3 regions of the Flocculibacter collagenilyticus genome follow, and region 1 is predicted to be linked to each of the others. Evidence: predicted binding sites of a transcription regulator. Region 1 holds the regulator's gene; each other region holds the start of a gene.

What was found. The regulator LexA, encoded in region 1, represses DNA repair genes until DNA is damaged. The targets are predictions, from matches to a motif close to TACTGTATNNNNATACAGTA.
Region 2: a site for LexA is predicted at 6,593-6,612, ahead of HUU81_RS15980 (DNA topoisomerase III). Genes of this name have one in related genera too.
Region 3: a site for LexA is predicted at 1,755-1,774, ahead of recA (recombinase RecA). Genes of this name have one in related genera too.

The regions. Positions count from the first base shown of each region.
Region 1 is NZ_CP059888.1:462,113-472,497, reverse strand. Features, by position in the region: gene cyoE (heme o synthase) at 1-39, opposite strand, end outside; gene HUU81_RS02115 (COX15/CtaA family protein) at 49-1,029, opposite strand; gene HUU81_RS02110 (hypothetical protein) at 1,044-1,586, opposite strand; gene HUU81_RS02105 (SURF1 family protein) at 1,573-2,304, opposite strand; gene HUU81_RS02100 (DUF2909 family protein) at 2,331-2,540, shown strand; gene HUU81_RS02095 (cytochrome c oxidase subunit 3) at 2,646-3,524, opposite strand; gene HUU81_RS02090 (cytochrome c oxidase assembly protein) at 3,527-4,096, opposite strand; gene ctaD (cytochrome c oxidase subunit I) at 4,107-5,696, opposite strand; gene coxB (cytochrome c oxidase subunit II) at 5,701-6,810, opposite strand; gene lexA (transcriptional repressor LexA) at 7,490-8,107, opposite strand; gene HUU81_RS02070 (hypothetical protein) at 8,650-8,820, opposite strand; gene HUU81_RS02065 (hypothetical protein) at 9,096-10,385, opposite strand, start outside.
Region 2 is NZ_CP059888.1:3,591,085-3,601,469, forward strand. Features, by position in the region: gene HUU81_RS15955 (ABC-three component system middle component 1) at 1-360, shown strand, start outside; gene HUU81_RS15960 (AAA family ATPase) at 326-2,656, shown strand; gene HUU81_RS15965 (hypothetical protein) at 2,725-2,919, shown strand; gene HUU81_RS15970 (methyl-accepting chemotaxis protein) at 3,099-5,225, opposite strand; gene HUU81_RS15975 (ABC transporter substrate-binding protein) at 5,254-6,393, opposite strand; gene HUU81_RS15980 (DNA topoisomerase III) at 6,663-8,657, shown strand; gene HUU81_RS15985 (hypothetical protein) at 8,823-9,992, opposite strand; gene HUU81_RS15990 (hypothetical protein) at 9,992-10,385, opposite strand, start outside.
Region 3 is NZ_CP059888.1:3,208,229-3,218,613, forward strand. Features, by position in the region: gene HUU81_RS14245 (homoserine O-succinyltransferase) at 1-359, opposite strand, end outside; gene recA (recombinase RecA) at 660-1,694, opposite strand; gene HUU81_RS14255 (CinA family protein) at 1,835-2,341, opposite strand; gene mutS (DNA mismatch repair protein MutS) at 2,398-5,004, shown strand; gene HUU81_RS14265 (nicotinate-nicotinamide nucleotide adenylyltransferase) at 5,004-5,630, shown strand; gene HUU81_RS14270 (MOSC domain-containing protein) at 5,662-6,624, shown strand; gene HUU81_RS14275 (cytidine deaminase) at 6,646-7,053, opposite strand; gene HUU81_RS14280 (crotonase/enoyl-CoA hydratase family protein) at 7,267-8,067, shown strand; gene HUU81_RS14285 (DUF6122 family protein) at 8,120-8,470, opposite strand; gene HUU81_RS14290 (TIGR00341 family protein) at 8,489-9,472, opposite strand; gene HUU81_RS14295 (NAD-dependent malic enzyme) at 9,479-10,385, opposite strand, start outside.

The DNA.
Region 1 (10,385 bases):
ATGAATAGCTGACTTATTTGTAGCAATAACTTCTGACATGTGATCTCCTTATGCCTTACGCGACACCATGTAAATCAAGCTCACCACACTCATGAGCAAACAAGCAGCAACAAAGTTGTGTGCTACTGCAACACTAATAGGTAATTTGAATACAACATTACTGATCCCCAAACCGAATTGCAGCAATACAATTCCGCCCATAACCAATCCTAACCGCCTGATAATACTTGAAACTGACTTGCGCTGGATTTTAAACATTAGCCATAACAAGTACCCCACTGTAATAACGGCACCAATGCGATGAAGTACGTGAATGGTCATGCGCGCATCATAATTCATCACCCCAAACTCATAGTTAGTGTGATTGTCAGGTAACGTAAATGCCGACACGATATCTAAGCGAGATAACCAATCAGTTTCACAAACAGGCAGTGTGGTGCAGGTAACCGCTGCATAATTAGCCGCTGTCCACCCGCCTAAAGCAATTTGCGCAACGACTATGGCTAGTGCTAAATACAGCCATTTTAATAGTGATTTTGCATGTTTATCACCACCCGGAATACGTATTTGCTTTAGCCGTAAATAAAGCAAAAACAGTAACGAAATAACGGTAAATCCGCCTAGTAAATGCCCCATAACCACTACGGGCATTAAATTCATGGTCACTGTCCACATGCCAAGCGCAGCTTGAAATACAACCACTACTAGCAACATAAATGGATGACGCCACGGGCGATGCGGTGCACGTTTCATAAATGAAGCAAGAAAGATAAAGAGCACCAATAAACCTAGCGCTCCCGCAAAGTATCGGTGGATCATTTCATTCCAAGCTTTATGAGGTTCAACAGGACGTTCAGGGTAAGCCATATTGGCTTGAGAGACTTGCTGTTCCGTTTGCGGAACAGTTAGCTGACCATAGCAGCCGGGCCAATCAGGGCAACCTAGCCCTGCATCAGTTAAGCGCGTGTAAGCGCCTAGCATCACCACCACTGCTGCGAGTAAAATAGCGACTAAAACAAGTCGCCTCATAGATAATTTTGCCATTAACCAGTCCTTGAATATTTAAGCAATTTAGAAATATCGCTTAATATGTTTTTAGTTATTTTTATCATTTCAGGATGATTTTTAGTCAATGGATACCTTAACACGACTTTTCCGAATGGATCAGCCAAATAAAGGTAATTTTTATCTAAATAATTTGTATATGACGGCTCAAGTTCAGCCATATCAACAACTTGCTTATGCTGTAGCGGGGCAATAACTTTTTCTATCATGGCTCGGTTTTCTTGATTCGAATAATAAGGCGCAGCCAGTAACTTACCTTGCTTTTTACCCATTGCCAGAATACCTTGGCGCATTGCAGTTAACGCTTGTTTACATAATGCGTCACACTCCTCCGGCACTAAATAAACGATTTGCCATAAATCACCACGTTTAGCCGCTTTAACGCTGTATTCAGCAGGCATTAACTCGCCCTTATTGGTGGTACCTGCGTTAAACCAGCCAAACTGCAACACCGCAAAGGCAAGCACAAAAGGAATACTAAAGGTTGCGATAAAAATAAGTAACGTTTTATTGTTTTTCATAAGAAGGCCTTTTCCAACTGGCAAAAATAAAAATACATAAAGCTGCAACCGCTAGCGAAAACCACTGCACAGCGTAGGCATGATGCTTTTCCGGACGCATATTTATGATTTGATAATGGGGTTGATACGGTGTCTGCTTTCCATCCATTGCATATAACACCACAGGTAAAAGCGTGCGCTTACTTTGTTGCGCCATTTGTTCTATATCTATCGACTGAATCCGTTTCGGCCAACCAGCCTCTGCATTTAATGCAGCCAGTCGAAAGCTAGGCTCTGGATTAAATTTAATTACAGTATCAAGTTCGGTAATCGACTTAGGCAGAGAAATATGCGGTAAATGCTCTCTTGATTTTGAACCCGCTACCCAGCCAAGATTAATAATTGCAGTGTATGTTTCATTTTCTAATAACGTGACCACGTCGTAGCCCACTTTTCCTTGATGTACCACGTTATCTAATAACCAAACAGCATCATGATTAAGTTGTCCAGATAATAGTGCTGAGCCAGTTTTATAAGGGAAGACATTGATTTTTTTACTGATTTGCTCAAGTGACTGAAAGGGGCTATTTAATTGCGCTTGATGCGCATTCAGCATGTTTTGTTTTTGCTCAGCACGCTCAAGTTGCCATAATCCGAGCTTGCACAATGCACAAATAACAGCCAAAGTAATCATCAAGGCGAAGGATCTAAAATGAATGAAACGACTTAATACTTCCAATTTAACAACCTTATAAAGGGACAAATATGATTCTAAAAACGATTTTGGTGCTTTTGTTACTGCTCATATTATTTAACTTGTTTAGAGCATTATTTATTATGTTAAAAAGTGGTCCCAACCAACCAAACATGTCTAAGTTTTTAGGTCGCAGGGTGTTATTTTCTGTTTTAGTTATCGTTGTATTGTTGCTTGCTGTGGCTACCGGTGTTATTACACCCAACCCTCGGCCTTATTAAGCCAATGCAGTAATTGAAGTGCCTGTGTTTCCCCCTAGTATTCCTCCACTTCGGATGAGGAATACTAGGAAGAAAGCCCCCAGCTCGCGCTATAAGTCAGTCGACTTATAAAATATATACAAACACAAATAAACATAACCACACAACGTCAACAAAGTGCCAGTACCAACTGGTAGCTTGGAAGCCGAAGTGGTTTTGAGGTGTAAAGTGACCTTTTAACACCCTAAAAAAGATAACAATTAGCATTAACGTGCCCAGCGTCACATGCATGCCATGAAAGCCCGTTAATAAGAAAAAGGTATTACCATAAATGCCTGAATCTAAACGTAACCCCATTTCTTGATACGCGTGGACATACTCTTCTACTTGCAAGAATAAAAAGCCAATACCTAGCAAGATGGTAACGCCTAGCATAGTTTTAAGTTGGTTACGCTTATTCTCTTCTAAACCCACATGCGCAAAATGAATGGTGACAGAAGAAATTAATAAAATGATGGTGTTGTATAAAGGTAAACCTTGCCACCCCATTGCTTCAGTTTTTGTACCATCCGGTGTTTCAACCAATGGCCATACCGCATTAAATGAGTTCCACAGTAACTCGTGTGTCATTGCATTGTTACTGGCACCACCTAACCATGGCACTGAAAACATACGCGCGTAGAATAACGCACCAAAGAAGGCCATAAAAAACATAACCTCTGAAAAAATAAACCAACTCATTCCTTGTTTAAACGAACGATCCATTTGTGCGCTGTAAAGGCCACTCATCGACTCGTTAATGATGTTTCTAAACCAACCAAATAACATGTAAATAATGACGGCAATACCCGCCAATAAAATAAAGCCACCGTAACCATCTACTTCATTGGCGTGATCTCGTACAAACGCACCAGCCCCAATCGCAATTAAAAATAATCCCACTGCACCCACAATTGGCCATGGGCTTTGCTCGGGAACATAATATTTTTCGTATTCGTTTGACATGTTTACTTCCCTAAGTTTGCAAATAATTGTTCAGACTCATCTTTTTCCAAACTATCAGTAATATCGTATAAGGTATAAGACAGTGTGATGGTATGAATTGAGTCTGGTATGTCGGCGTCTATATAAAACTTAAGTGGCATTAGCGTCTCATCACCAGCCAATAAAGGCTGTTGAAAGAAACAAAAACACTCAATTTTATTAAAATAGCCCGCAGCAATGCCGGGCGAAACAGACGGAACTGCTTGCCCTACAATGTTTTTACTCGACAAATTATGTGCAAAAAAATCAACTTGTTTGATTTCACCGGGATGAACATCCACCTTATTAATTTTAGGTGAAAACTGCCAAGGTATACCCTGATGGTTTCTCGCAATAAATTGCACTTCTATTTGTCTTGATGTATTTAGCTTCGCATCAGCTGCATTAGCAGCAATAGTCGAAGTTTTCCCATTTAAACCAGTTATGTCACAAAACACGTCATACAAAGGGACTAAGGCAAAACCAAAGCCAAACATCCCAATCGTAATTAACACTAACTTTTTAACGAGCTTTGTATTTGCGTCTTGTGTCATAACCTACTCCTTACTTTATTTCAGGTGGTGTAGTGAAAGTATGATACGGTGCTGGCGATGCAACCTCCCACTCTAAACCTTCCGCACCTTCCCATGATTTAGCGGGTGACTGCTCGCCACCTTTAATGCACTTAAGCACCACAGCTAAGAAAATGAGCTGAGATAAGCCAAATGCAAAGCCGCCAATACTAATAATGGCATTGAAGTCGGCAAATTGAAGCGCGTAATCAGGTATGCGTCGCGGCATGCCAGCAAGCCCTACAAAGTGCATTGGGAAGAACAATACGTTTACTGAAATTAATGAACACCAGAAATGCCATTTAGCAAGTGACTCGTCGAACATATTTCCTGTCCACTTTGGTAGCCAATAATAGGCTCCCGCCATAATTGAGAATACCGCCCCTGTAACCAGCACGTAATGGAAGTGCGCCACCACAAAGTAGGTGTCATGATATTGGAAGTCTACCGGAGTAATTGCCAGCATTAGCCCTGATAATCCACCAATGGTAAACAACACTATGAAGGCCAAAGAAAATAGCATAGGCACTTCAAATGTCATTGCGCCGCGCCACATTGTTGCCACCCAGTTAAACACTTTTACACCTGTGGGTACCGATATCAGCATAGTGCAATACATAAAGAACAGCTCGCCAGCTAACGGCATCCCTGTTGTAAACATGTGGTGCGCCCACACGATAAAAGAGAGTAACGCAATGGATGACGTTGCATAAACCATGGATGCATACCCAAACAATTTCTTACGTGAAAAGGTTGGTACAATCGTCGAAATAATGCCAAATGCAGGCAAAATCATGATGTACACTTCAGGATGGCCAAAGAACCAGAAAATATGCTGGAACATTACCGGGTCGCCACCACCTGCGGCATCAAAGAAAGAAGTAGCAAAATACTTATCTGTTAACACCATTGTCACAGCGCCCGCCAGTACTGGCATAACGGCGATGAGTAAAAAAGCAGTAATTAACCATGTCCAAACGAACAGAGGCATTTTCATAAAGGTCATGCCCGGTGCACGCAAGTTAAATATAGTCACAATAACGTTAATTGCGCCCATAATGGATGAAATACCCATGATATGCACCGAAAAGACAAAAAATGCCGTTGAGTCATTACTATATGTAGTAGACAGAGGTGCATAGAAGGTCCAACCAAAGTTAGGGCCACCGCCTTCCATAAATAATGAAGATAACAAGATTAAAAAGGCAAACGGTAAAATCCAAAAGCTCCAGTTATTCATTCTTGGTAGTGCCATATCTGGCGCACCAATCATCATTGGGATCATCCAGTTTGCCAAACCAGTAAACGCAGGCATTACTGCTCCAAATACCATAATCAGGCCGTGTACTGTGGTCATTTGGTTAAAGAAGTCTGGCTCTACAACTTGTAAACCGGGTTGGAATAACTCAAGGCGGATCACCATCGCCATGGCGCCACCAATTAAAAACATAATAAATGAGAACCACAGGTACAGGGTTCCTATGTCTTTATGGTTAGTGGTATATAACCAACGTTTTATTCCTGTTGGTTTGTGGTGGTGGTCATCATGATCTTGATGCGCGTGTTCAGTTGCTACTGTCATGTCCTTACTCCTGTTGACCGCTTAATAGTTTATATACTTGCGCAGCTTGCACGCTGTCACCCATATCATTACCCCACGCGTTACGTTGGTAAGTAATTACTCCCGCTAACTCTTTTAAACTTAGCTGCTTACCAAATGCTTGCATTGCGGTTCCACCCTTACCATTTACAACAATGTCAATGTGCGCATCTAATTCGCCTGTAGCAATTGGGCTATTTTTAATACCTGGAAAGACTCCTGGTATACCTTGCCCATTAGGTTGGTGACATGCCGCACAGCTGGTGTTATATACTTTTTCACCCACTGCCATTAACTCATCCTGAGACATATTCATCGCCAATAATTTTTGTTCTTCTTCTTTGGCTTTTTGTTGCACTAATTTAGTTTCGTTGAGCCACTTCTCATATTCAGCAGGGGCTTTTGCAATAACGACAACTGGCATGAAGCCATGATCTTTTCCGCATAACTCAGCACATTGACCACGATAAATCCCTGGTTCATTTACCTCGGTCCACGCTTCATTAATAAACCCGGGATTTGCGTCTTTTTTCACCGCAAAGTCTGGCACCCACCAGCTATGAATAACGTCATCAGAAGTAATTAAAAAACGCACTTTTTTATTGGTAGGAATAACAAGGGGGCGGTCAACTTCAAGCAAGTAGTTTTTGCCTTTTTGCCGTTTGTTTGCAATCTCACTTTTAGGAGTAGCCATTAAGCTATAAAACTCAACACCACTATCTAAATACTTGTAGTGCCATTTCCATTGCGAGCCAGTAACCTGAATGCTGACATCAGCTTTGCTGGTATCTTCCATCGCCATTAATGTAAGTGTTGCCGGAATAGCCATACCTACCAAAATAAAAAATGGAATTGCTGTCCATACAATTTCAACTTTTGTATTTTCATGGAATTGTGCAGGCACTGCACCTTTAGATTTACGATGGTGGTAAATAGACCAAAACATCACACCAAACACGGCAAGACCAATTACACAACAAATCCAAAAAATGGTCATGTGTAATCCGTATACTTGTTCACTAATTGCGGTCACACCTTTAGTCATATTTAAAGGTAACTCTTCCGCAGTAACGTTACCTGCCAAGAACGCAAGCATGATCCACCAGCGACGACAACTCAATATGGTCACGTGACTTCTCCTCTGTCTTTTGCTAAAGCAAAAAGCAGATCGAAATGCACTGTACTACTTAACCTGTGCGACGATTCCGCTCAATTATTATTGTTATATTTCGAACAGCTCGCACTTGCTAACACCTCAGAGGCAGCAATTAAGAAGTAATTTAAATAAAAAAGAACACCATATTTGTAAACATCTCACAGTACTAACGGTGCTATTTTTATTATTTCCCGTTCTCCACGTAATGGTTTGACTTAGCGCACGCCTCAACCATCTCGTTTGCTGATTATGACTCTAAGATTTTAGATTAGTATTTTCGAAATACTTATTATTATCTTTATGTTACGTATCGATTAAACTAAGTCTCTTGATAGTTTTTTAATCGAATTGTGTATTAGAATTAAACAAATCAGACAAATAATCTACAGTTATTTGAAAAAAATTATAAAAATTTTGTGCATATCATGAGCAAACTAAGAAAGGACGTACGATGCAGGTTTAAATAAATTTTTCACTTACGACAATTTTACCACTAGCTAGCGCAAGCCTAATTTATGAAAAGGTGTGGGTAGTATAAAAATGAAAAATAGCCAACTGCATTTAGCTAGCTATTTTAATGTTGGACATTTTTTAATAGAAAATAAATCGTTAGAGAAGCTTAAAACCAGTCTGCATTTCGAATAACGCCAACAGCTAGTCCTTCAATTGCAAACGGTTGATAAGTTAAGTCTACAACAATGGTATCAAACTCATCGTTTTCAGCGTGAAGCAGCACTTTGTCGCCTTTCTTTTCAAGACGCTTAACCGTTACATCGTCTTCTACTCTTGCAACGACCACTTGCCCGTTTTCGGCCACTTCCGCTTTTTTAACCGCAAGTAAATCGCCATCCATGATACCTATGTCTTTCATACTCATACCATTAACACGTAGTAAGTAATCAGCGTTAGGCTTAAATAAATGAGGATCAACCTTATAATGCGCTTCAACATGTTCTTGCGCTAAAATAGGTGAACCCGCTGCCACTTGACCAATTAGCGGTAACCCTTCTTCTTCAAATGTATCATCTTCAACAAGGCGGATACCGCGTGATGTTCCCGGAATAATCTCAATAAAGCCTTTTTTTGCTAACGCTTTTAAATGCTCTTCCGCAGCGTTAGCGGATTTAAACCCTAGCGTTTTCGCAATTTCTGCTCGTGTTGGCGGCATGCCTGTAGCATGAATTTTATCTTTAATAAGCTGCAGTATTTCCGACTGCCTCGGCGTTAATGGGCGCATACGCTGTTATTCCATACAGTACATTGATACTGTGAGTATATACAGTTAATGATAGATGGCAAAGAGTTTATTACATTGATGCGTAATTATCTTTTCTTCGAAGTTATTCATCTTCAGGGGGATCACCCTCATCTTCTTTTTCGCAGCTCTTGTTTAGGGCGTGTTGACCTTTTTAAATACAGGAGGGGGAATAGAAAAAATTGATATAAGTGGAAAAATAGTAAGTAGTAGAAATGCGCCTTTTGGCATGCGCTTAGCCCAGCGTACTAGTCTCATCAATCCGTAAATTAACAAGGCAAATAACAAAAGCCCAAAGCAGAAAATTATATTTTCAATCGTGCTTAACTCATACATTTTCCTCATCCTATCGCCATGTTAACCATGAATAAATGGCTCTTAATTGCGATAACTCAATCGCTAAAATGTATTTTTAGCAACAGGCTGGCATCTTTGAGCCTAAGAAAACTAAATGGCTTTTTACTATGCTAGGAGAAGAGGCGCAATCAACAACGCTGCGCCTGCATGTTGAACGGCTATACAAGTTAAGTATTAGCGTTATTATGTTTCAATATAAATGCAATGCCTAATAAGATAAACATCGCTGCAATCCCAAAAAATGATAACTGCTCACTGAAGACAGCCGCTGTAGCAAAAGCGGCACCGCATGCAATAAGCAAGTACCCACCTGATTTCTGATTCTTATCTATTTTCATAAATCACACATAAACCCTAACCTTATCCAATACTTATACTGTATTAGACTAGGTTTATGAAAATAACAAGGACCCCTTTCTTATATAGTACTATGCTAAAACACTTTCCTATAGCTAAGGACTGCCTCAGCATGAAGCATGAGAGTTACCTCTTAGTTTGTTTTGATTTAAAGATTCAGCACCTTTATAAAACGGGTAACTCTCACGTTTTCAATGTTGATGTGTCAGATCTTGTCTGACCTAATACAAATCTGAACTAATACAAATAAGTGTTCTTATAATTCATCTGCGAATTTTTCTGCGAATTTACGCACTTTGGGGGTGTGCCCATTTTTAGATAAATCTTCTAAAAGTGCTTTGTATTTTATATTGCCAGAGCTCCCAAGAACGCGACAGCCCCAAGCATAAAAATCAGAGAACTTCATATATCTGTTGCGTGGAATCGTGGCTTCTATGCTAAGGATTTCGCTAATTTCATCCAGCAATCGCGTATTATTAAGGTGTTGTCTGTAGATGTTTCGTACTGCGCTGCCCCGAAGATCATCATCACTACTATTTAACATATTTAGCAGTTGATTAGTTTGCCAGTCTAAATTGGGGTACATTGTGGAAGTATCGTGTACGACTTTAGCCTGCTTAGCGCGAACCGTCATCGCCTCAAGATAATCCTCTACGTAACCTTTCAACTTATCTGACGCATTGCTTTTCATAATAGTGTTTAACGTAGACCGGTACCGCTCTAAACCTGAATAAGCCAGCGCCTTAGTAGCCCATATAACCTCTTCAATGGTGTCTGAATTTGTACTCTCATGATTATTTAACACAATGGTGTTAATTTTGTCGTAAAGTGAGTAGCTGTTGATCCATTCTTCAATGAGTTTCTTATATAAATTCAGACGTTCTTCTCTGTTTCCTTCATTCAACTGTGTTAAATACTGCTGAATACGATCTTGTGGTATGTATTGTTCTGAAGTTAACCCAGGAGGCTTAGCTTTAGTAGGTGTTTGGAGAGGTGTATATCGCCGCTTTTGCTCAATTTGTTTCTCGGTCATTCCAGCGGTCATTGCTGCGAAAGCGTTTCGGTCATACTGATTTACTTTTTTTAAGCGCTTAAATAACATGTTGGCTATAGCGTTTACCGTCGCTATTTCTAACTCTCGCTTTTCAGTGAGAAGTCCGCCGAATTTATCTTTTAGCGTCAAACCAGTAGTGATACTTTTGCGAATGGCAATATCACCTAAATAACTCGCTTCGTGCAGAGAGATTATTGGAGGCACTAATTTTTCCATAGGAAACGGGGTCGCATCACCTACAAACCGACGTTCATAGTCGATAAAAATATCCAAGTCGACAACGTTAACGTCGGTATCACTTGCTAAAAGGTTATTTTCTTTCAATAGATAAATAAATCTTTTTTTTGCAGCAGATTCAATCTGTTCTTGACTAAGATAACCATTTTTAAATTTCTCAATCGACTGCACAACATCTGCCTCAAAATGTCGAATGGCATATTTAATTTCTATATTACTGTGTGGATAGGTTGTCACCGGTTTTTTAGTTTGCGC
Region 2 (10,385 bases), 840 kb from region 1:
CACGTTCTATATTACACAAATGACGAAGTAGCGCTTTTAAGTAGCTTAGATATAAAAAGTATTGTCGATTTAATTAAAAATCAAAGCAAATTTAACTTATACAAAAACGCCCCTTTAGAAGCATCAGAATATGGTATCGCTAGCCGAATATTCATTAAACTTCCTTTTTTATCTATCCCAGTAGATGAATCTGAACTAGACGACCCATGCGAACTAGCCAACGATTACTTGCAAGAAGAGGGGTATTTAGAATTAAGTAAAGAGTTTGAAAGGTTAATAGATAGCAGCGAACGCTGCTACCAAACTATAGTTGAGGAGTATATTCATGGAAAGATGGCGAATTCACAAACTGAAGGTTAATGGTTTCAAGCTATTCAGCAATTTTGAAGAAAGTTACTCAACGGATCTAGTTGTTTACGATGGACCAAACGGCTTCGGTAAAACCTCACTTTTTGATGCCAAACAACTTCTCTTCTGTAATAACCTTCCAAGAATAATAGCAAGGCTTGGAGCACTAAAAATTTCTGGTAACAAGAAATTTAATAAAAGCATATATCAAAATCATCATAGCCATTCGAATGTCTCGATAGCTGCTGAGTTCAAAAAAGGAACTGAGTCGCTTTATGTTATGAGACTGGCTAAAAAAGAAGATTTAAATAGAAGTAAAAACAAACCTAATAGCTTTAACGAATTTAAGTTGTATGAACTAAAGAGTTTTGATGACCTAAATCCACAGTTAATTGATAATGAAAAAGAATTCTGGTCAAAAAAGTTTGGTGACAAGTTTTTAAGCAACTTTTCAGTGCTTAATTATCTCCAACAAGATAGTAAATCTATAGTTGTACCTGATGCATGTGACAATAGGAATAGGACAGCTCAAATAAGCCACCTTCTTAATCTAGATAAGTTAGAAAAACGTATTGATCATTTTGAAAAACTAAAAGCTGAATCTAAAGCACAATTAAGTAAAGCTAAGGACGAATATCAAACTAAAAACGCTTCGCTAGAAGAGCTGAAACAGTACCTTACTGTAAGTGATTCCATAAAGGTAAGTTATACTAAGCTAACAAATTTACGTGTTACGCCTCAATGGGATCTTGAATCCCCTTTTTCGTCAGAGAATCACAAAAATCTAGAGCACCTAATAGAACAAGTAGACCTATTAAAACGTATATACGTTGGTAAAAATGAAATCTTAAAGAAGCTCAAAAATAAGCAAAAAGTCGAATTTACTCAAAAAGATGAGTTTGGTGTTGCGGTCAGACTTTATCACCATATTGACCAGTTACCAAAGTTAAATAAGAAGAAAGCTCAACTACACCAATTAGATAAAGTGTGTAATTTATTGAACCTTGAAATATCAAAGCTTACTCCGTCACATAACGCAATTTTTTCAACGTATCTTGAAAAACAATCAGCTGAAGAGCTGTCTAACCTTTTGAAAAATAAAAATAAGCTTATACTTGAGCATGGTGGTGTAAGTAGAAAGCAAACCGAAATGATACAATTTCGTGAAAAGTTAATTCAAGTCTGTGGAGATGAAAGCCATGACTGCCCTCTTTGCGGGTTTGATTACAAAGAACGTACGTTATTGATTTCAGCTATAAAAGTGAAAACAAATCTACTAAAACAACAATTAGATAATATCGGACTAAGAATCACGCAATGTTACCAAGATATAGAAAAAATTCTAGCCCCGTTAAAAACGAAATATGTTCCGTTGCTAGGCTTAGCGAAGAAAGAGTATGAAGAGACTCTTCATTCTGAGTTAATTACCCATACACATCAGGCAAATAGATTAAAATCTATTGGTAAACAATTGATTGAGCAGGGTATAGAGTTGCCGCAGCATTACGCTTCAGAAAAAGTAGCTCAATCAGAACAAATATCAAATGTTAAAGATGCAATCTTACAATCATTGGAACCTGAAGACGGATTAATTTCAAACCAAGAATTGAACTTTTTTATTAATATTTTTGGGGAACCAAATAATTTAGAAAAACTGAATGAAGATTTGATCGATTTGAAACGTAGCTATATTCAACAACAACACAATTTAACTCTAAATGCCTCTATTATTAAAATAAAAAGTGAACTAAAAAACTGTGATGAAAGAATAACTCATTTGAAAACACTTTATAGCGGACTAGAAAAAATTGAGACTAAGTTAAAACACTCCCAAACAGAATACATGAACAGAACAATTGGGCAAATGGAGTCACTTTTCCACATATACAGTGGTCGTTTACTTCAAAATTATCAAAGTGGCTTGGGAGTATTTATTGATACACCAAGTGCTAACCGAAAAACTGCTACTATGAACTTTTCAACAGTTTGCGATTCTCAGCATGATGCTACTCTGTCAATGAGCAGTGGGCAAATCAGCGCTCTGTCGTTGTCATTGTTTCTTGCTTTAAATAAAAAGTATGCCAAAACAGCGTTTGTATTCATTGACGATCCAACACAGTGTATGGATGAGATTAATATCGCGTCATTGAGTGATTTACTGCGTGTTGAGTTGCGAGATAGGCAAGTCATAATTTCAACACATGAACAAGATATTTCAGATTATTTATGCTACCGATATGGTAAAGCTGGCCTTACCAGAAAGCAGATTAACTTATTGAAGAAAAACCAACAAGCTAATATTTTTTAATAACAGAAACAAAGTCAGCTATAGGCCAGCACAAAATTCTGAACACTCTCTACAATGATACAGAGATCATGCTCCCAACTAACGAAAACTTTGTTATTTCAGAAATACTAGATGGACATCGCGGCTTTGTTGGCTTTTTAAGTGTCATTCGTCTTTCGTTAGCAATATTTCACGACCCTTTCATTTCAGTTAGCCGACTCGGTATTGATAACTTTTCTTTTGTAACCGCAAAAGCACAAGTTCCAGAGTCTTCTACTATATGATGTTAGTACTTGGCACCATACTTCTGCTTCGAGTACTCTCTTCACACTAGTGAACCTATTATTGCTGACTTCACTTTGCCTGATGCGATTAATACTCACCATCAGGCATTCACTTAGTGGATCTAGACTCGGGATAATGGATGTTGCAAGTAATGCCATAATAATATTAATGGTTAGTTTTAATATGTATAATTTGACACCACTTTTTGTAGTTGCCTTGCTTGAACATCGAGTTCTTTTGCTTTTACATCTACCATGCTGGCAGCATTTGACGTTTCTTCCGCTACATCACGTATTTCAACAATACTTTTTGCCATTTCACTTGTTACTGAACTTTGCTCATCTGTGGCCGTTGTGTTTTGCATGTTCATGTCATTAATTTCTTCAACTAAATTAGTAATTTTCTGCAAGTGTTCTAACGTTTCTCGTGCTTGCTCTACCGTGGCCGTCGCCTCGTCCTGACTTTTCGCCATTGCCCCCACTGCGCCTTGAGTGCCTGATTGGATATTATTAATAATCTCGTTAATTTCATGGGTTGAATCTTGGGTGCGCTGCGCCAACGTACGTACTTCGTCCGCCACCACGGCAAAACCTCTACCTGCGTCCCCTGCCCTTGCAGCTTCTATAGCAGCATTAAGCGCCAGTAAATTAGTTTGCTCTGAAATACTACGAATCACTTCTAATACGCTACCTATTCGTTCAGCATCACTGGCTAAGCCTCCAATAACAGTCGCGGCTTCATTGATTTGTGATGCTAACTCAGAAATTGACGATGAAGTGCTCGCTAATTCTTGTTGTGAATGCTGCACTTCTTCAGTTGCCATTTTTGTAGTTTCTGAGGTGTTCACTGCATTATTCGCAACTTCTGCAACACTAGCTGCCATTTCACTCATGGCAGATGCCAACGACTCAGCACCATGAAATTGGGTTTGAATGCCGCGATTGGCATCATCAGAAGTCATTGAAAGATCAGCTGATACTTCGTTGATAGCGCCAGACACTTCAGACATAGTTTTTAGGTTAAAGCGCAATCGCTCTAAGGTTACTTTTAATTCCAGTGCCAACGCGCCAAATTCGTCATTATGAGGTACGTCAATGGTGCGCGTTAAATCTCCAACGGCAACTGACTTTATCACATCCATTAAGTGGTCAAGTGGCTGCTGAATACGGCGGTACAATAAAACACTTAGACTAATTACTAAAATTGCAGCCACAATAATTAAAATAAAAGAAAACCACAGCGCTTGATTTGATAATTCATTTGCTTGATTATCTTCTGATTCCGCCAGCTGTTTTGCGAAACGAGATATCGCATCAACTGCCGACAATAAGTCCGCACTTTGCGAAGCTGAGCGTTTTTGCAACGCCTCCATGTCTGCTTCTAGCTGAAATGCACTTTCCATTAAGCTTGTAATAGATTGCGAGCCTTCGGAAACTTTTGCTTTTAGTTCATCTACTAGCGCAGCAATATTCTCCGCTGATTCTGCATAACGTGAATTTCCAGCTACATTTTTCGATAAGGCTTCAACTTGCTGTTCTAAACTGGATAAATTCTGTGAAAGTACATTGCTCGATAAACTGGTTAACTCGTCCTGACTTTTTACCAATAAAATAAGCCCGATTACTTCACCTAGTTTGGTTGCTCGAAACCTGATTTTATCTGATGATGATTTGATGGATGATAAATCACTATTTAAGAAGCCCAATACCCTATCAGCAATATCCTCGGTATTTCCTCGCTTGATTAATCGCTTAATTTTAATTTCTTCACGCTTTTCTTGCAGTTTAGATTTACCCGCAATGCCATCTGTTTCAATTTGCAACTGCTCAGTTAATTGATTGATACTTGTTGCTTGCGCTTTAATTGACGCTTGAAGCGCTAAATATTGCTGCTTTTTTATAAGCAACTCATCATTCAGTGAAGTAACAGCATTAGATACTTCCTTTAGTTGCTTAATATACGGCGTTACCCCTTGCAAGCTTAATTGTTCAACACTGTTTAACGACTGATTCAGCTTTGCTTCATACTCATCAGCAGTGCCCACTGAATTTAACTGCGCTGTATCTTTGGCATTAAACACACTTATTTGCCATGCTAAAATTAATGATGTGGCTTGATAAATAAGCACATTATTTCGTTCAAGCGGGACAACATTACCCGTTATTGATTTAATTGAACCAGACATGGTGTTTGTGATAACTATACTGCCTGCACCCAGCAGTATAACCAATACTAGCGTTATACCCGACCATGCTTTTAACAACGACTTAATTGATAGCGAGGTAAAACTCACAGATTGCTTCATGTCTGATTCCACCCACTTGCTTAAGTGATCACTTGATTTCTACATACTTACCGTTCTTAATCTCTGTCGGCCACACTTTATCAATCGCTTGATGCCTGCTAGAAGAAAATGAAACTGGCACACCCAAGCCTATGTCTAAATTTGTTAACTTATGCATGCCGTCAATCAACGCTTCTCGGTCTTTTATTGAGCTAGATTTCTTTAACCCCTCAACCAATATTTTTCCCACAATATAGCCTTCTAATGACACAAACCCTTGCTTATCGGCTGGCACCGCAGCTTGGTACTCTTTAATAATCGGCAAGTTAGACTCATAATGCGGTACAGCTTGTGTCACTATCACCCCTTCAGCATCACTGCCAAGTGCGTTAAGTAACGCAACGCTACCAACAAAAGAAACATTAAGGTAATGCACCTCTTCTTCAAAGAAGTCTTTAGACTCTTTAATAAATTTTGAAATAGGGCGGTAAGCACCAACCATGATAATAGCTTTAGGAGGAACATCGGCTTCAAGTATAGTCGTAAGCCCTGCCTCTACATTTTCTGTATTACGGGTATAACGACCATGGGCAAGTTGCTCTGCTTGGCTAAACCCTTTTGCTTTTAACGCTTTCATTGCACCTTTATAACCAGCGTCACCATAACCATCATTCTGTGTAAAAAATGCAATTTCTTCTGGTTTAATGCCTTTCGCCAATAACAGGTCAATCATTGTGGCTGTTTCTTGCGCATAACTGGGGCGGTAATTAATAACATACCTGTCTGGTGGAGTATTTCTTAACACGCCAGCACCAGTGAAGGCACCAAATAGCAATGTTTTCTTCTCGTTAGCAATAGGAACCGTGACTATGGCAGTTGGCGTACCCACATTGCCAGCAACCGCAATTACTTTTTCCTCATCAATCAGCTTACGCATGTTTTGCGCTGCTTTGTCGGGTTCATAGCCATCATCAAGTGCTATTAGCTGCAATTGGTGACCATTAACCCCACCTGCTTTATTTACCTTATCAAAGTATGCAGTGATCCCTGTTTTCATTCCCTCTCCCAGTGCCGCGGCAGGGCCAGTTAATGCAGTGGTCATACCCACTTTAACAGTTTCAGCGTGTACAAAAACCGACGAAAATATAAGTGCGGCGACCCCAACTACTTTTTTAAAGCACGTATTCATAACAGTTCCTCATTGCCATTTACTTAGGTAAATGTTTATGATTTAAATGAATGATTAAGTTATTTTACAACCTGTTATACTGCACAATTATTATTCAATCAGTTTAGTTCAAAGATGTAATTCAACAACCTGTAACCCTTTAACTTTTCTACTTTCTCTAATACGGGAACACTGGTACGCGGGTTTAGCACACACATTTAACTGTACATAAAAACAGTATCCAGCTAGTATGCTGATTTATACTGACTGGCATAATAAAAAATCACAACATGAAGTTATACATCGCCGAAAAGCCAAGCTTAGGTCGAGCAATTGCTGCGGCCTTACCTAAACCGTTAAAAAATAATCAAGGCTATATTCAGGCCGCAAACGGCGATGTAGTCAGTTGGTGTATTGGGCATATTTTAGAACAAGCCGAGCCCGACGCTTACGATCCTGCATTCAAAAAATGGCAGCTCGAACATCTACCAATCATTCCTGAACAATGGCAATTAAAAGCAAAAAGCAAAACAAAGTCACAACTTGCAGTATTAAGAAAGTGGGTAAAACAAGCCGACCAATTAATCCATGCCGGCGACCCAGACCGTGAGGGCCAATTATTAGTTGATGAAGTCATTGATTTTTTAAACGTTAGTCAGAAGAAAAAGCAAAATGTACAACGCTTACTAATCAGCGATCTTAATTTGCCTGCGGTGAAACGCGCCTTAACTAACTTAAAGCCGAATAAAGATTACATGCCACTGTCTGTGTCTGCGTTGGCAAGAAGTCGCGCCGACTGGTTGTATGGCATCAACCTGACTCGTGCTTATACCATTCAGGGTCAAAAGGTAGGCTATGGAGGCGTACTCTCGGTTGGGCGTGTACAAACACCTATTCTAGGGCTGGTAGTGAAGCGCGATGAAGATATTGAGCAGTTCAGTAGTAAACCGTTTTATGAAGTAATGGCGCATGTGTCTTTGCCCGCATCACACTCGTCAGCAGCAACGCAAGCATTCACAGCGAAGTGGCAGCCAAGTGAAGCGTGCGAACCTTATATGGATGAAGACGGCAGGGTGGTTGTAAAAGGCCTAGCAGAAAATGTCGTTAGACGAATTACACAGCAGCCAGCACATGTTACCGAAGTAAATAAGCAACTTAAAAAACAAAACGCGCCACTGCCTTATAATTTATCTGCACTTCAAATCGACGCAGCCAAACAGTTTTCAATGAATGCCAAGCTGGTACTAGACGTATGCCAAGCACTCTACGAAAAACACAAATTGATCACCTACCCTCGCTCTGACTGCCGCTATTTACCCAAAGAGCAGCATAAACAAGCGGCCAATATTGTAAAAAAACTCGCTAGTTCACAACATCTATATGCTAAGGCGGCAGCACAAGCAGATACTAAGCTTGTTAGTAAAGCATGGAATGACAAACAGGTGGGCGCTCACCATGCGATTATTCCCACCGATAAAATGGCAGATAATATTAGCCTTAATCCATTTGAAAAAAACATATACGGACTCATTGTGCGCCAGTACCTTGCACAGTTTTACCCTGCATACCAATTTCATCATACTCAAATATCCTTAACTATTGCTGGTGGTTTATTTAAAGCCAGTGCCAAAGTACCGCAACAGCTTGGTTGGAAGGTGTTATTCCAGCGCAATACAAATACCAATAAACACGCCAATAGCAGTGAAGCTTCCGCACCAGAAAACGCACCTGACGAACACTTGAACCATACATTACCTGATGTGAAACAAGGGGATATTTTGCTGTGTGATAAAGGCGAGTTGCTGGAAAAAATGACGCAGCCGCCCAAGGCATTTACTGATGCAACTTTATTAGCAGCAATGACGGGGATTAATCGCTACGTAACCAACCCAGACATTAAAAAAATTCTTAAAGACACTGATGGATTAGGTACAGAAGCTACCCGCGCAGGTATTATCGATTTATTATTTAAACGTGGCTTTTTATACCGTCAAGGCAAGCAAATTCACGCAACACCAGCAGGAAAAGGACTGATAGCAGCCTTACCAGAAATGGCAACCCAACCTGACATGACCGCAGAATGGGAAGCCACTCTTAATGCAATTAGTGAAAAGTCTGCCAGCTATCAAAGCTTTATGACGCCATTAAACCAAACGCTGATGACACTTATTGATAGTGCAAAATCACAACTTCCTACCTGCTTACAAGGCATCAAGTGCGAGCAAAAGCCGGCATATAAAAAGCGAAAATTTAGTAAGAAAAAATCATCTAAAAGCACTAGTTGACTGTTGCTAGAGTAAGCTTAGCGATATTATTGCTAGCGGGTAATGTTACCCATTACGCTAGCTTGCTTTTTAATATTGCTATCAACTATGGCTATCAACACAAAGCCAAAACACATTGGCTGTTTTGTGTTGATAGCTGAATCGTTAGTTTACTTTCAAAGAACACTACAAAGATAAATTCTTATCTTTTGCGTACTCCACATCAAAACGGTATATCTTGCCCTGTTCATCAATCACTGAATCGTCTCTGGCGCCAATTGAACCTGACAACGCTTTCATGCTGCCACTGAGTTTTAATACATCTTTTTTCTCGAAGCCATCAAAGGTTGAGGCTTCAATACTGGCTAATACCGTGCAATTTTGGCCGCTGCAATTTAATGTACCGCTGATTGGCAGATAATGATCGCTAATGGTTACCCAACTGTGTACCAACTCGCCTTTATCGGAGTATGCTAACCGCATACTGGTTGCCAGCTTTTTTCCGTCAGATTGCGTTAATTTGCCACTATAGCTGTGTGCATCAAACACTTTGTTATCGCGTGGTAATACTAATTGCGTGCCGTATTGCTCTAAATGCGCGCCCGACGTTAGCAAGTATTGCTCCCAAAAACGCTGCATTTTTTCATTCAATGCCGTGTCTTGGTTAGTATAGTTAATGCCGTAAACATAAATGCTGGCGTGATTTAAGAACATAGGAAAACGCTTGGCTACTGCTTCTGCGCGTTTCGCTGGTTCAAATTTTTGCTGATCAAGTAAATCAGACTTTTCCATCATATCTGAAAAAATGATCACCCGGCTGATGCCATTTTCTAAATCCATTCGTTTTGCATCGTAATACAATGCTTCAACTAATTTTTTATCTGGAAAGTTACCCGAGGCGTAGCTCGGAGGGGTTTCGTGTTTCGTGTCTTGTAGCGGGTGCGCGAGTGCTTGTTTAAACCATTTGGTGAACGACTTAACATCGTTTTTCATGTTTTCGTCTACCCCACCAGTAAACATGCTACCAAAGCCTTCTTCTTTTTTTAGCTGCTGGTATTTTTCTTTGGTATAACTTGGATAACAACTATCCCAAGCTTGCTCTACGGTTGAGCCACCCGATTTAATGGTAACAACTTGAATGCGCTCGCCGGGTAAAAACTTGGTTTTATTTAAGATATCTTTATACCAGTTAGGATCCTTGCGCGCGATAATGCCTTGATCTAGGTAAATAATGGTTTGGCGATGCACGCCGTCTTGAGCACAGTATTTTTTTAAATTGGTGGTTCTTAGTAATCCGTCTGCGGCTGCACTTGCTGAAAATAGAATTAGCGACAGGCTTATTATTTTTTTAAACATTAAATTGTCTCCATAGCGAGTATTTCTCGCACGTAGGCTGCATCAACCGTAATATTTTTATTCTGATATTGGTCTAACGAGATTAAATCAGGACCAAACTTCACTGACTCATTTCCACTTTGTCGTAACATGGTCACAAGCATCATTTGATGTTGTTCAAGCATGCCGTTTATTGCTGTTACAGCTTGGCTAACTAAACGCTGTTCTTTGGCGTTTAACCGCTCGAAATAACTGTCTAATTCTTTGCTTGAATGCACATGTGACGCCTGCGAGTTTTTTAATGCTCTTAGCTTAGCTTCAAACTCTTCATCAATGCGGTTTTCTTCCTCTTTAAGGCCTGCATCTGCTTTATGGAATTTATGTTTCGCTTTATTGTAATGTACTAGTGACTCT
Region 3 (10,385 bases), 1.2 Mb from region 1:
TAGGTGACCTCTGTATACGATACTAAACCTAGCGGAGCACCTGTAATGATTAAGCCGTCATAACAAGTCGACTTTATCGCAGAAAAATATTGATAGAAGCTATCTAAATGCTGATGACTGGTATGTTTACTTTTATGCTGATCTAAACGAATAAAGTCTACTTCTACTTGTAACGCCGAGTTTGCAAGCAACCTTAATAACTGTATTTCTGTTACTTCTTTATTAGGCATCAAATTTAATATCGCTAACTTTATAGGCCGAATGTCTTGCTGGGATGCACGGCTATTAGGCATAACAAATACATTTTCGCGCTGTAATGCATTAATAGCGGGCAAGTCATCTTGTACTCGTATCGGCATAATTCACATCTCACTCTATATCTTTAATCAAGTGCGTTTTTATAAAAGCAGGCTGATCACTCAACATGTCTCTTTGAGTTGATATAAACAGTGTTGAATTATTTTTTAGACATGTCAACATCTGGATGGCTAAAAGTAAAAAATAACGGTTTAGCTAATATACCGACTAATGATTTATTTGTGCTTAGAAAAGATAGTTGGGCATTATGTAGAGAGTTAACGGCAATATTGCACAAAAAAAATGGCCGCTAATGCGACCATCTTTTTTAATGCTTAATGGAATAAACTATCGAATAAGGTTTACTCTCCTAATACAACTTCCTCGCCTTCTTCAGGCTTAATCGTTGCTTTAAGTAGCAGCATGTCGCGTAATTTCGTTTCAATTTCATTCGCAATATGCGTATTTTCTTGTAAAAACTTAATGCTGTTCGCTTTACCTTGGCCTACTTTCTCACCATTGTACGCGTACCAAGCACCCGACTTATCAACAACATCGTGCTTAACACCTAAATCTAGTAACTCGCCTTCTTTCGAGATACCTTTACCGTACATAATAATAAACTCTGCTTGTTTAAATGGCGGTGCTACTTTGTTCTTCACCACTTTAACGCGAGTCTCGTTACCAATGACTTCATCACCCTCTTTTACTGAACCTGTACGACGAATATCTAAACGTACCGATGCGTAAAATTTAAGTGCGTTACCACCTGTCGTTGTTTCAGGGTTACCGAACATTACACCAATTTTCATACGAATTTGGTTAATGAAAATACATAGCGTATTTGAACGCTTAATGTTACCTGTTAATTTACGTAATGCTTGCGACATTAAACGCGCTTGCAAGCCAACATGAGTGTCACCCATATCGCCTTCAATTTCGGCTTTTGGTGTTAGTGCAGCTACTGAGTCAACAACAATCATGTCAACCGCGTTTGAACGTACTAGCATGTCGGCAATCTCTAACGCTTGCTCACCTGTATCAGGTTGAGATACCAGTAACTCAGCCACGTTTACGCCTAGGTTTTCTGCATAAACAGGATCTAATGCATGCTCAGCATCAATAAACGCACAAGTTTTGCCTTTCTTCTGTGCTTCAGCGATGGTTTGTAACGTAAGGGTTGTTTTACCTGATGACTCTGGACCATAAATTTCAATAATACGACCCGTTGGTAAACCGCCTATACCTAAGGCAATGTCTAGTCCAAGTGAGCCAGTAGATACAGACTCAATATCTAACGCTTGTGAGTCACCTAAACGCATAATTGAACCTTTACCGAATTGGCGTTCAATTTGTGAAAGTGCTGCGCCTAACGCTTTTTCTTTATTGTTGTCCATTTTATACCCCAACTGATCTAATGATCGTATTATTTGTATTCAATTTAATGCCAAGAAGTATACTGTATACTCGTACAGTATCAACCCCTGTATAATAAAATTTTAAAATTTTTTCTTAATAGCGATGCTATCTTATTGTTTTAAAAACTATCTGCTAGTTCATAAGCACAGGCTAATGCTTTATAAATAGTTTGCTGTCTTACAGTACTGCGATCGCCGTCAAACACATGCCTTTCTGTCTTAACTACGAGTCGACCTGCTAACGTATGCGCCCAAGCAAACCATACTGTTCCAACGGGTTTTTCGTCACTACCACCATCTGGCCCCGCAACACCACTAACAGCAATGGCAATATTTGCATTAGCAGCAGTTAGCGCGCCTTGCGCCATTTCACTTACCGTCAGTTCACTTACTGCCCCATATTTGATTAATGTACTTTCTTGCACATTAACCAATGTTTGTTTAGCGTGATTGCTATAAGTAACAAAACTCTGATCTAAATAAGCAGAGCTACCTGCAATTTCTGTAAGCGCATAGGCAATCCCACCACCTGTACATGATTCAGCAGTGGTGATTTTTAACTTTTTAGTTGATAATAGCTGGCCTAAATCAGCTGACATTTTTACAATGTTTTCGCTTAAATCCATGGCGTTTATAGCGCTCATAAAATGTATACCCAATAAATAACACTAGATTAAAAATTATGCCTTCAGACGTTTCATCAGAGCAACAATTTCAAAATCATACCCCTATGATGCAGCAGTATCTACGATTAAAGTCGCAACATCCCGACATTTTGCTTTTTTATCGTATGGGCGATTTTTATGAGTTATTTTATGATGACGCGAAACGTGCAGCCGCCTTGCTTGATATTTCATTAACTAAACGAGGCAGTTCTGCGGGTTCCCCTATCCCTATGGCGGGTGTGCCATATCACGCACTGGAAAATTACCTTTCTAAGCTAGTTAATTTAGGCGAATCGGTGGCGATATGCGAACAAGTAGGCGATCCTGCAACCAGTAAAGGACCTGTAGAGCGCAAAGTAGTACGTATTGTTACGCCTGGCACGGTCAGCGATGAAGCACTGCTTAATGAACGGCAAGACAACCTGCTGGCTGCTGTCTATATGACAGCCAAACAATCTTTTGGCTATGCTTATTTAGATATAAATTCAGGGCGATTTTTTATTTGCGAGCCTGAAAACGCTGAAGACTTACAAGCGGTATTACAACGCACTAACCCTGCTGAGTTACTCTATTCAGAAGGGATGGCTCTGCTCGATATTATTGAAGACAGAAAAGGCTTACGCCGCCGTCCCGAATGGGAGTTTGAATTAGATACTGCACAGCGCTTGCTAACGCAGCAGTTTGAAGTAAAAGATTTAATCGGCTTTGGTGTGCATCAAGCTAATAACGGCATTGTGGCTGCGGGTTGTTTAATGCAATACGTTAAAGACACACAGCGCACAGCATTACCGCATATTAAAAGCATTGCCTTAGAGCAAAACGATGCGTCGGTAATTATGGACGCAGCAACGCGCAAAAACTTAGAGCTAACGCAGAATCTAGCTGGCGGTTTTGAAAATACCTTAGCCGCAGTACTTGATCAAACCGCTACCGCAATGGGTAGTCGTTTATTAAAACGCTGGATACATTCCCCGCTGACAGATCAAACCGTACTTAATCAACGTTTAGATGCCGTTACTGAAATACAACAATTAGCTTATGGTCTTGATATCCAAGACACATTAAAGCAAATTGGCGATATAGAACGCATTATTGCGCGACTAGCATTGCGCACTGCAAGACCACGCGATTTAGCGCGATTACGCAATGCATTTGCTCAGTTACCTGAATTGCATAATATTTTAAGCGACTTTAAAACCCGTAAACTTAATCAAATTAAAGAACACGCCCCTACTTTTCCAGAACTACAATCGCTATTAACGCAAGCAATTATTGATAATCCACCTGTACTTATTCGCGACGGCGGCGTCATTGCACCAGGATATAATGCAGAGTTAGATGAATGGCGAGAACTTAGTACAGGTGCAACTAACACGCTTGAAGCTCTTGAATTGCGTGAACGCGAACGCACTAATATTCCAACTTTAAAAATTGGGTATAACAAAGTGCATGGTTACTATATTGAAGTTAGCCGTGCCTACTCTGACAAAGTGCCTGTTGAATATGTTAGGCGTCAAACGCTTAAAAATAACGAGCGCTTTATTATTCCAGAACTAAAAGAACATGAAGACAAAGTATTAGGCAGCCAAAGCAAGGCGCTCGCGCTAGAAAAGCGTTTATACGAAGAGTTATTCGATGCTATTCTGCCTTACTTATCGCAATTACAATCGGCTTCTGTGGCATTATCCGAGTTAGACGTATTAACTAATTTCGCAGAGCGCGCAGACACCCTTAATTACTGTAAACCAACTCTAGCCGCACGCTCTGGCATTCATATTGATGCAGGGCGTCATCCTGTCGTCGAGCAGGTAATGAAAGAACCATTTATCGCGAACCCAATACAACTAAATAGCTCAAGAAAAATGCTCATTATCACTGGGCCAAATATGGGCGGTAAATCTACCTATATGCGTCAAACCGCGCTAATTACCTTAATGGCGCATATTGGCTGCTTTGTGCCAGCTGAATCGGCCACGATAGGCATTGTAGATCGTATTTTTACCCGAATTGGCGCATCTGATGATTTAGCGTCTGGCCGCTCAACCTTTATGGTTGAAATGACTGAAACAGCAAATATTTTAAATAACGCAACAGAGCACAGCTTAGTGCTGATGGATGAAATAGGCCGAGGCACCAGCACCTACGACGGTATGAGTTTAGCGTGGGCGTGCGCCGAATATTTAGCGTTAAAATTAAATGCCTATACGCTTTTTGCAACCCACTACTTTGAGCTTACTCAATTAGCTGAGCAATTACCGAGCGTGGCTAATGTTCACTTAGATGCGATAGAACACGACGACACCATTGCCTTTATGCATGCGGTTCAAGAAGGCGCGGCTAGCAAAAGCTTTGGCTTGCAAGTAGCGCAATTGGCTGGCGTTCCTAAAAACGTGATCAAAAAAGCAAAAAATAAATTATCGCTACTGGAACAACAAGGGCAAGCGGCTACAACAGAGCCTCAAAACACAGAGCATCCAGCCAGTACCACTGCTTTTGCTACACAGCAGCTTAATTTAATTGAGCCTGAAAACCCACTGGCTGATGAACTAGAGCGTATTGATCCCGACAGCTTAACGCCACGGGATGCCTTAGCGTTAATATACAAGTTAAAGGCATTAGCATAATGACCAAGTCCGCTATCAAAAAAATTGCCGTATTTGGCTCGGCATTTAATCCGCCAACACGTGGACATGCCGACGTCATTACACAATTACAGCAACATGCAATACGCTTTGATGAAATTTTGTTGATACCAAGTTATCAACATGCTTTTGGTAAAAAAATGGCTGACTATCAAACGCGCTGCGAGTTATTACAGTTATTTATTGAAGATATTACTCAAGCCCCTTCGGCATTAACACCTACAAAAGTAACCCCTTGCTTTGTTGAACACCTTATTGAAAAAGAGCAAGGTGCAGCGATCTATACTTATGACGTGCTCACTTTTTTAGAGCAGCGCTATCAAGCATTGAATGATCATCAACAATACGAGATGCACTTTATTATTGGCCCAGACAATTTAGCTAATTGGGATAAATTTTATAAAGCGCAAGAAATCAAGCAGCGTTGGCAACTTGTCGCAGTACCACAACAACAAGATATACGCTCCACTTACGCACGCGAAGCACTAGAAAATAGCCTAGATAATGATAGGGAAGCGCTGTTGGTCAAGTTACAACAGTACCTAACACCCAGCGTTGCGGAATATTTAATAACGCACAACGTTTATTCGCAAATTAAAAAAGACTAGCTATTCAGGCTAGCAGAGATAAGGACAGAATATGCAAGCTAGCCCAACGCCTACCACAGTAATTCATAACACCGTGCCTTCTGAACTGCGCGCGACTGTCAGCCAACTGAATATCTATCCTGTTAAATCACTACAGGGTATTTCGTTGCCAAGCGTAGAAGTAACACCACAAGGGTTACGCTGGGATCGTCACTGGATGATTGTAAATGAAGATGGCATGTTTGCTACTCAGCGCCATTTACCTAATTTGGCAAGAATTAGCACCGACATTACTGAAGAGCACTTAATACTCAGCGCCGAAGGGATCGCGCCTTTAGCAATTCCGCTCAAGCTTAAAAGCAATAGCGTAACCAAACGCTCCGTTAAGGTGTGGAAAAGTGATTGCGAAGCTATTGAAGAACGACATAGTTCTGAATGGCTAACAAACGTCATTGGTAAGTGGCGCAATCAATCACTTAGCCTTGTAAGAATGGCGCCTAACTTTAATCGTGCGGTTAGTGAAAAGCATTTAAAAGGAAAACAGGCAACAACCTACTTTGCTGATGGCTATCCATTTTTAATAACAAATACTGCATCGCTAATCTCACTTAATCAACAGTTAATTAGTCGCAATGAAAGCCCGGTGCCGATGTCACGCTTTCGCAGCAACATTGTCTTAGACAGCCAATTCGCCTTTTGTGAGCATAGCCATACCAATATGCGTATTAACCGCGTTAGCGATAACACAGAGCTATTACACTTTGATTTATGCAAACCTTGCGAACGCTGTAAAGTAACTTCAATAGATCAACTAACAGGTATCTCACCTGCACCGCAACAGCCATTAAAAACACTATTGGCGATGGATCATATTGACAAAAAAGGCGCTTTTTTTGGTCAAAACGCCATTTTAACTACCCATTTAAATGACACAAGCAAGCGACAAAATAACCGCATTCGAATAGGCGATACCGTTATATTATCCAGCCAAAATAATATTACCCAGACAACATAATTAAGCGCTGTTATCGTCTGCTTATTCGTCTAACAAGTTACTTTTTTCAAATGCCAAAGGCAGTAATTCAGCCAAATTAATGGATTGAATTTCGCCTTTTGCCGTTGCCATATGAATAATGGTATTACTGTCACCAAATTCGCGAAGCTTCTGGCGACAACCACCACAAGGCGGACAAATATCATCGTTCGGGCTAATAACCAACACTTCATCAATATGTGTAGTACCTGCGGCAATCATGGCAGCAATTGCACCAGCTTCAGCGCATTGACCTAAGGGATAAGATGCATTTTCAATATTACAGCCTGTATAGACTTGGTTGTCATTGGCTAAAATGGCAGCCCCTACTTTAAATTTTGAATAGGGTGCGTAGGCGTTTTGTTGGATTTTTTGTGCAGCATCAAGTAACTGCGTTGTACTGTTTTTCATACTATATTTTTTATAGTTCTATGGACGAAGAATACTATAGATACTTAGCTTGCCGCGCAACTCTTATTGAAAAAAATAATCCTGCCAACTTCCACAGCATTAGCCTTTTAACGCTCACTGTACGAGCCATCTTTTCGCTAGGTACAATAAGATAATTGACAAAACTTCAGCATCGTTAGAAGCTTGGTTCAATAAAAACAAACGGTTAAAAGCATGAATACGAGAGTCAAACTTAACATCAACCAAGGCGTTGCGACGGTAACCTTAACAAGGCCAGAAGCAAAAAATGCGTTAGACATGGCAATGTTTACTGAAATTGACCGCACCATTAAGCAATTAAAAACAGACCGCAGCTTACGAGCGGTTATTTTATGCGCTGAAGGAGAGGATTTCTCAACAGGAATAGATGTTAAGTCTATTATGGGCAGTGCAAAAAATGCCATTAAACTGCTTTATAAATGGTTACCTTGGCAAGCCAATTTAGCGCAACGTGTATGTGTAGGTTGGCGTGACATTCCTGTACCAGTCATCGCATTAATACAAGGACGATGTTGGGGAGGCGCTTTGCAAATTGCGTTAGGTGCAGATTTCAGAATAGCGACACCAAACGCACAACTTGCCATTTTAGAAACGCGCTGGGGACTTATTCCTGATATGGGTGGAAACTTAGTATTACGGGAATTATTAACTAAAGATCAGGCAATGAAGTTGGCTATGACCGGCCAAGAGGTCACCGCAGCACAAGCGCTTGAAATGCAGTTAATCAGTCAGGTAAGTGATAATCCACTCCAAGATGCCGAGCAGTTAATCGCACAAATTAGCAGCCGCTCACCCGATGCCATCGCGGCAATTAAAAAGCTTTATCATTCAACGTGGTCAAAGCCTGATAAGCACTTTTTATCAAAAGAAACGCTTTATCAAATCAAAGTATTGATGGGCAAAAATCAACGCCAAGCCGTTTCAAAGCAAACTAAAAAGCCCGATCTTCAGTACAGTGAACGTCAACGGTGGTGATCTTTCTGGTGAGCATTGTGGTAACCCTCAAGGTAGCGACATAGCTTAAGGGTTACGTCATGTACCAAATTCCGTTTGTCATTTGGCAATCAATCGAGTCTAAGATCATGTGAATGATTAAACCCGTCCCCATCAAACGAATAAGATTAAATTTTGGAATAAAGCGCGGCGCTATGCTCATGACTGCGTAAAGTAGAATAAATGGCCATTGATGCAATGGATGAAAGCCAATACTACAACGCAGCGGATCATAAATAGGTGTTGCAAGTAAATGATCTACATCTACCACCATGGTTAAGATCATAATGATAAACGCATAACGCCATTGCTTTCTAAAGATAATAAGTGCAACTAGCAACGGCACCACAAAATGCAAAACTAAATGGATAAATGCCTCCCACAAAGATAACAGTTAGAATATTTAAAAAGGCTTCGTGATAAATATCACTAAAATCATTAAAGTCATCAACCAAATGACAATGTACTTGAACATGCCTTTATTTGATTCCGCCTTTTTGCGCCAACCAACAGGCCTGATGCCCTTAGCAAAAAACACCAGTTTGCAGGATAAGTTTACGCACACAATATTAATTGCTAATAAGAGTGCTGCACCAAGTGCTAAATCGAACTGAGACTGACCAAGCATGATGCCAATTGTTGCTGCCGGTGGTAATAACGCTACAGCCACCATCACTCCAACCAAAACACTTGATAAGCCTGTGGTTAAAGACAGCGCCGCCGCAGCACCAGAAGCAAGCGCAAGCACCACAGAGTCCATACCAACTTGAGTACGAGCAATTAGTTCAGGACTAGACAGGTCGATGTTTGCAAACACCCCGACCCCAATCGACATAATTACAACAAGTAACATTCCAACAAATAAGGTGATGATAGCTTTTCTCATCAACACTAAATCGGCTAATGCCGTACCCAGTCCGAACGCCAAATTAGGCCCTAAAAATGGCGCTATTACCATGGCACCAATCACAACTGCAACATTGCTTTCTATTAAACCTATTGCTGCCACTATGGTTGACAGAATCACTAAGGTTAAGAAGTTAATATCTAATCTTGTACTTTTTTCTACACTATCAAACAGCGCTTCGCGTGCAGACATCGCAGAGTCTTCAACCGCTCTGTCCTTAGCTGACGCAGTGGGTAATGCGACCTCAACAGGCAATACCGTTAATCGTGTGCCATATTCTTGCTTAATAATAGGCTGAAGCGTATCTATAACAGGTTGAAGCTTATCATCAGCAACTAATAACCGAGCCATTTGCAATTGCTGCTCTAACTCACTATCTGACACTATGAGTAAACGGATATCTGTTAAATCATGCTGCTGAGCAGTAGTAATTAACTCAGCAACATCAGATTTACGCAGCAGTACTTCAATATACTTCATTGAGCTTTAAATACTTACTCTACGGTATTCGCGATATTCTGGTTGCCAGAATATTTTTTCAATACGCTGATGTAACACTTCATCAGAAATCTCTAAGGCTAGCCCTTGCTGCTGCGCAACCTTGGCAACTCTAAATGCAATTTTCTTACTTAATTTCGCAATATCAGTCAGTGGAGGCAGTAACTCACCTTGCCCAGTTGCGGCAAGTGGCGACTCTTCAGCAAGTGCGTCACTGGTTGCTAATAGCATTGCATCTGAAATTAAACTCGCTTTCACGGCAAGTACCCCTAAACCAATACCAGGGAATATATAGCTGTTATTACATTGTGTGATTGGAAATACAGAGCCATTATATTCAACAGGGCTAAATGGACTACCAGTTGCAACAATGGCTTGTCCTTCGGTCCATTTAATAACGTTTTCAGGTAGCGCTTCAACTTGTCTAATTGGGTTACTCAGTGGGAACACTATTGGGCGCGCGCACCCTTTATACATGCTGGTAATCACCTGCTCTGTAAATAAGCCTGCTTGACCAGACACCCCTATTAATACCGTAGGGTTAATTGAATGGATAACATCTAATAAACTGGCGTATTCACCACTATAAGTCCATTCACTAAGCGCAGATTGAGGCTGAGCTAGCTTTTGCTGGAAGTCCATTAACCCTTCCATGCCTTCAGTCACCAAACCATAACGGTCAACCATATAAATTTGGCTACGCGCTTGCTCTTCAGAAATGCCCTCTGCCACCATTTGACTAATGACTTGTTCGGCAATACCACAGCCTGCTGAACCCGCACCTACAAAAACAACTCGCTGTTGTGATAACACTTCTTGTTTTGTTTTACATGCAGCTAATAGCGTACCGACGGTGACCGCAGCAGTACCTTGAATGTCATCATTAAAACAACAG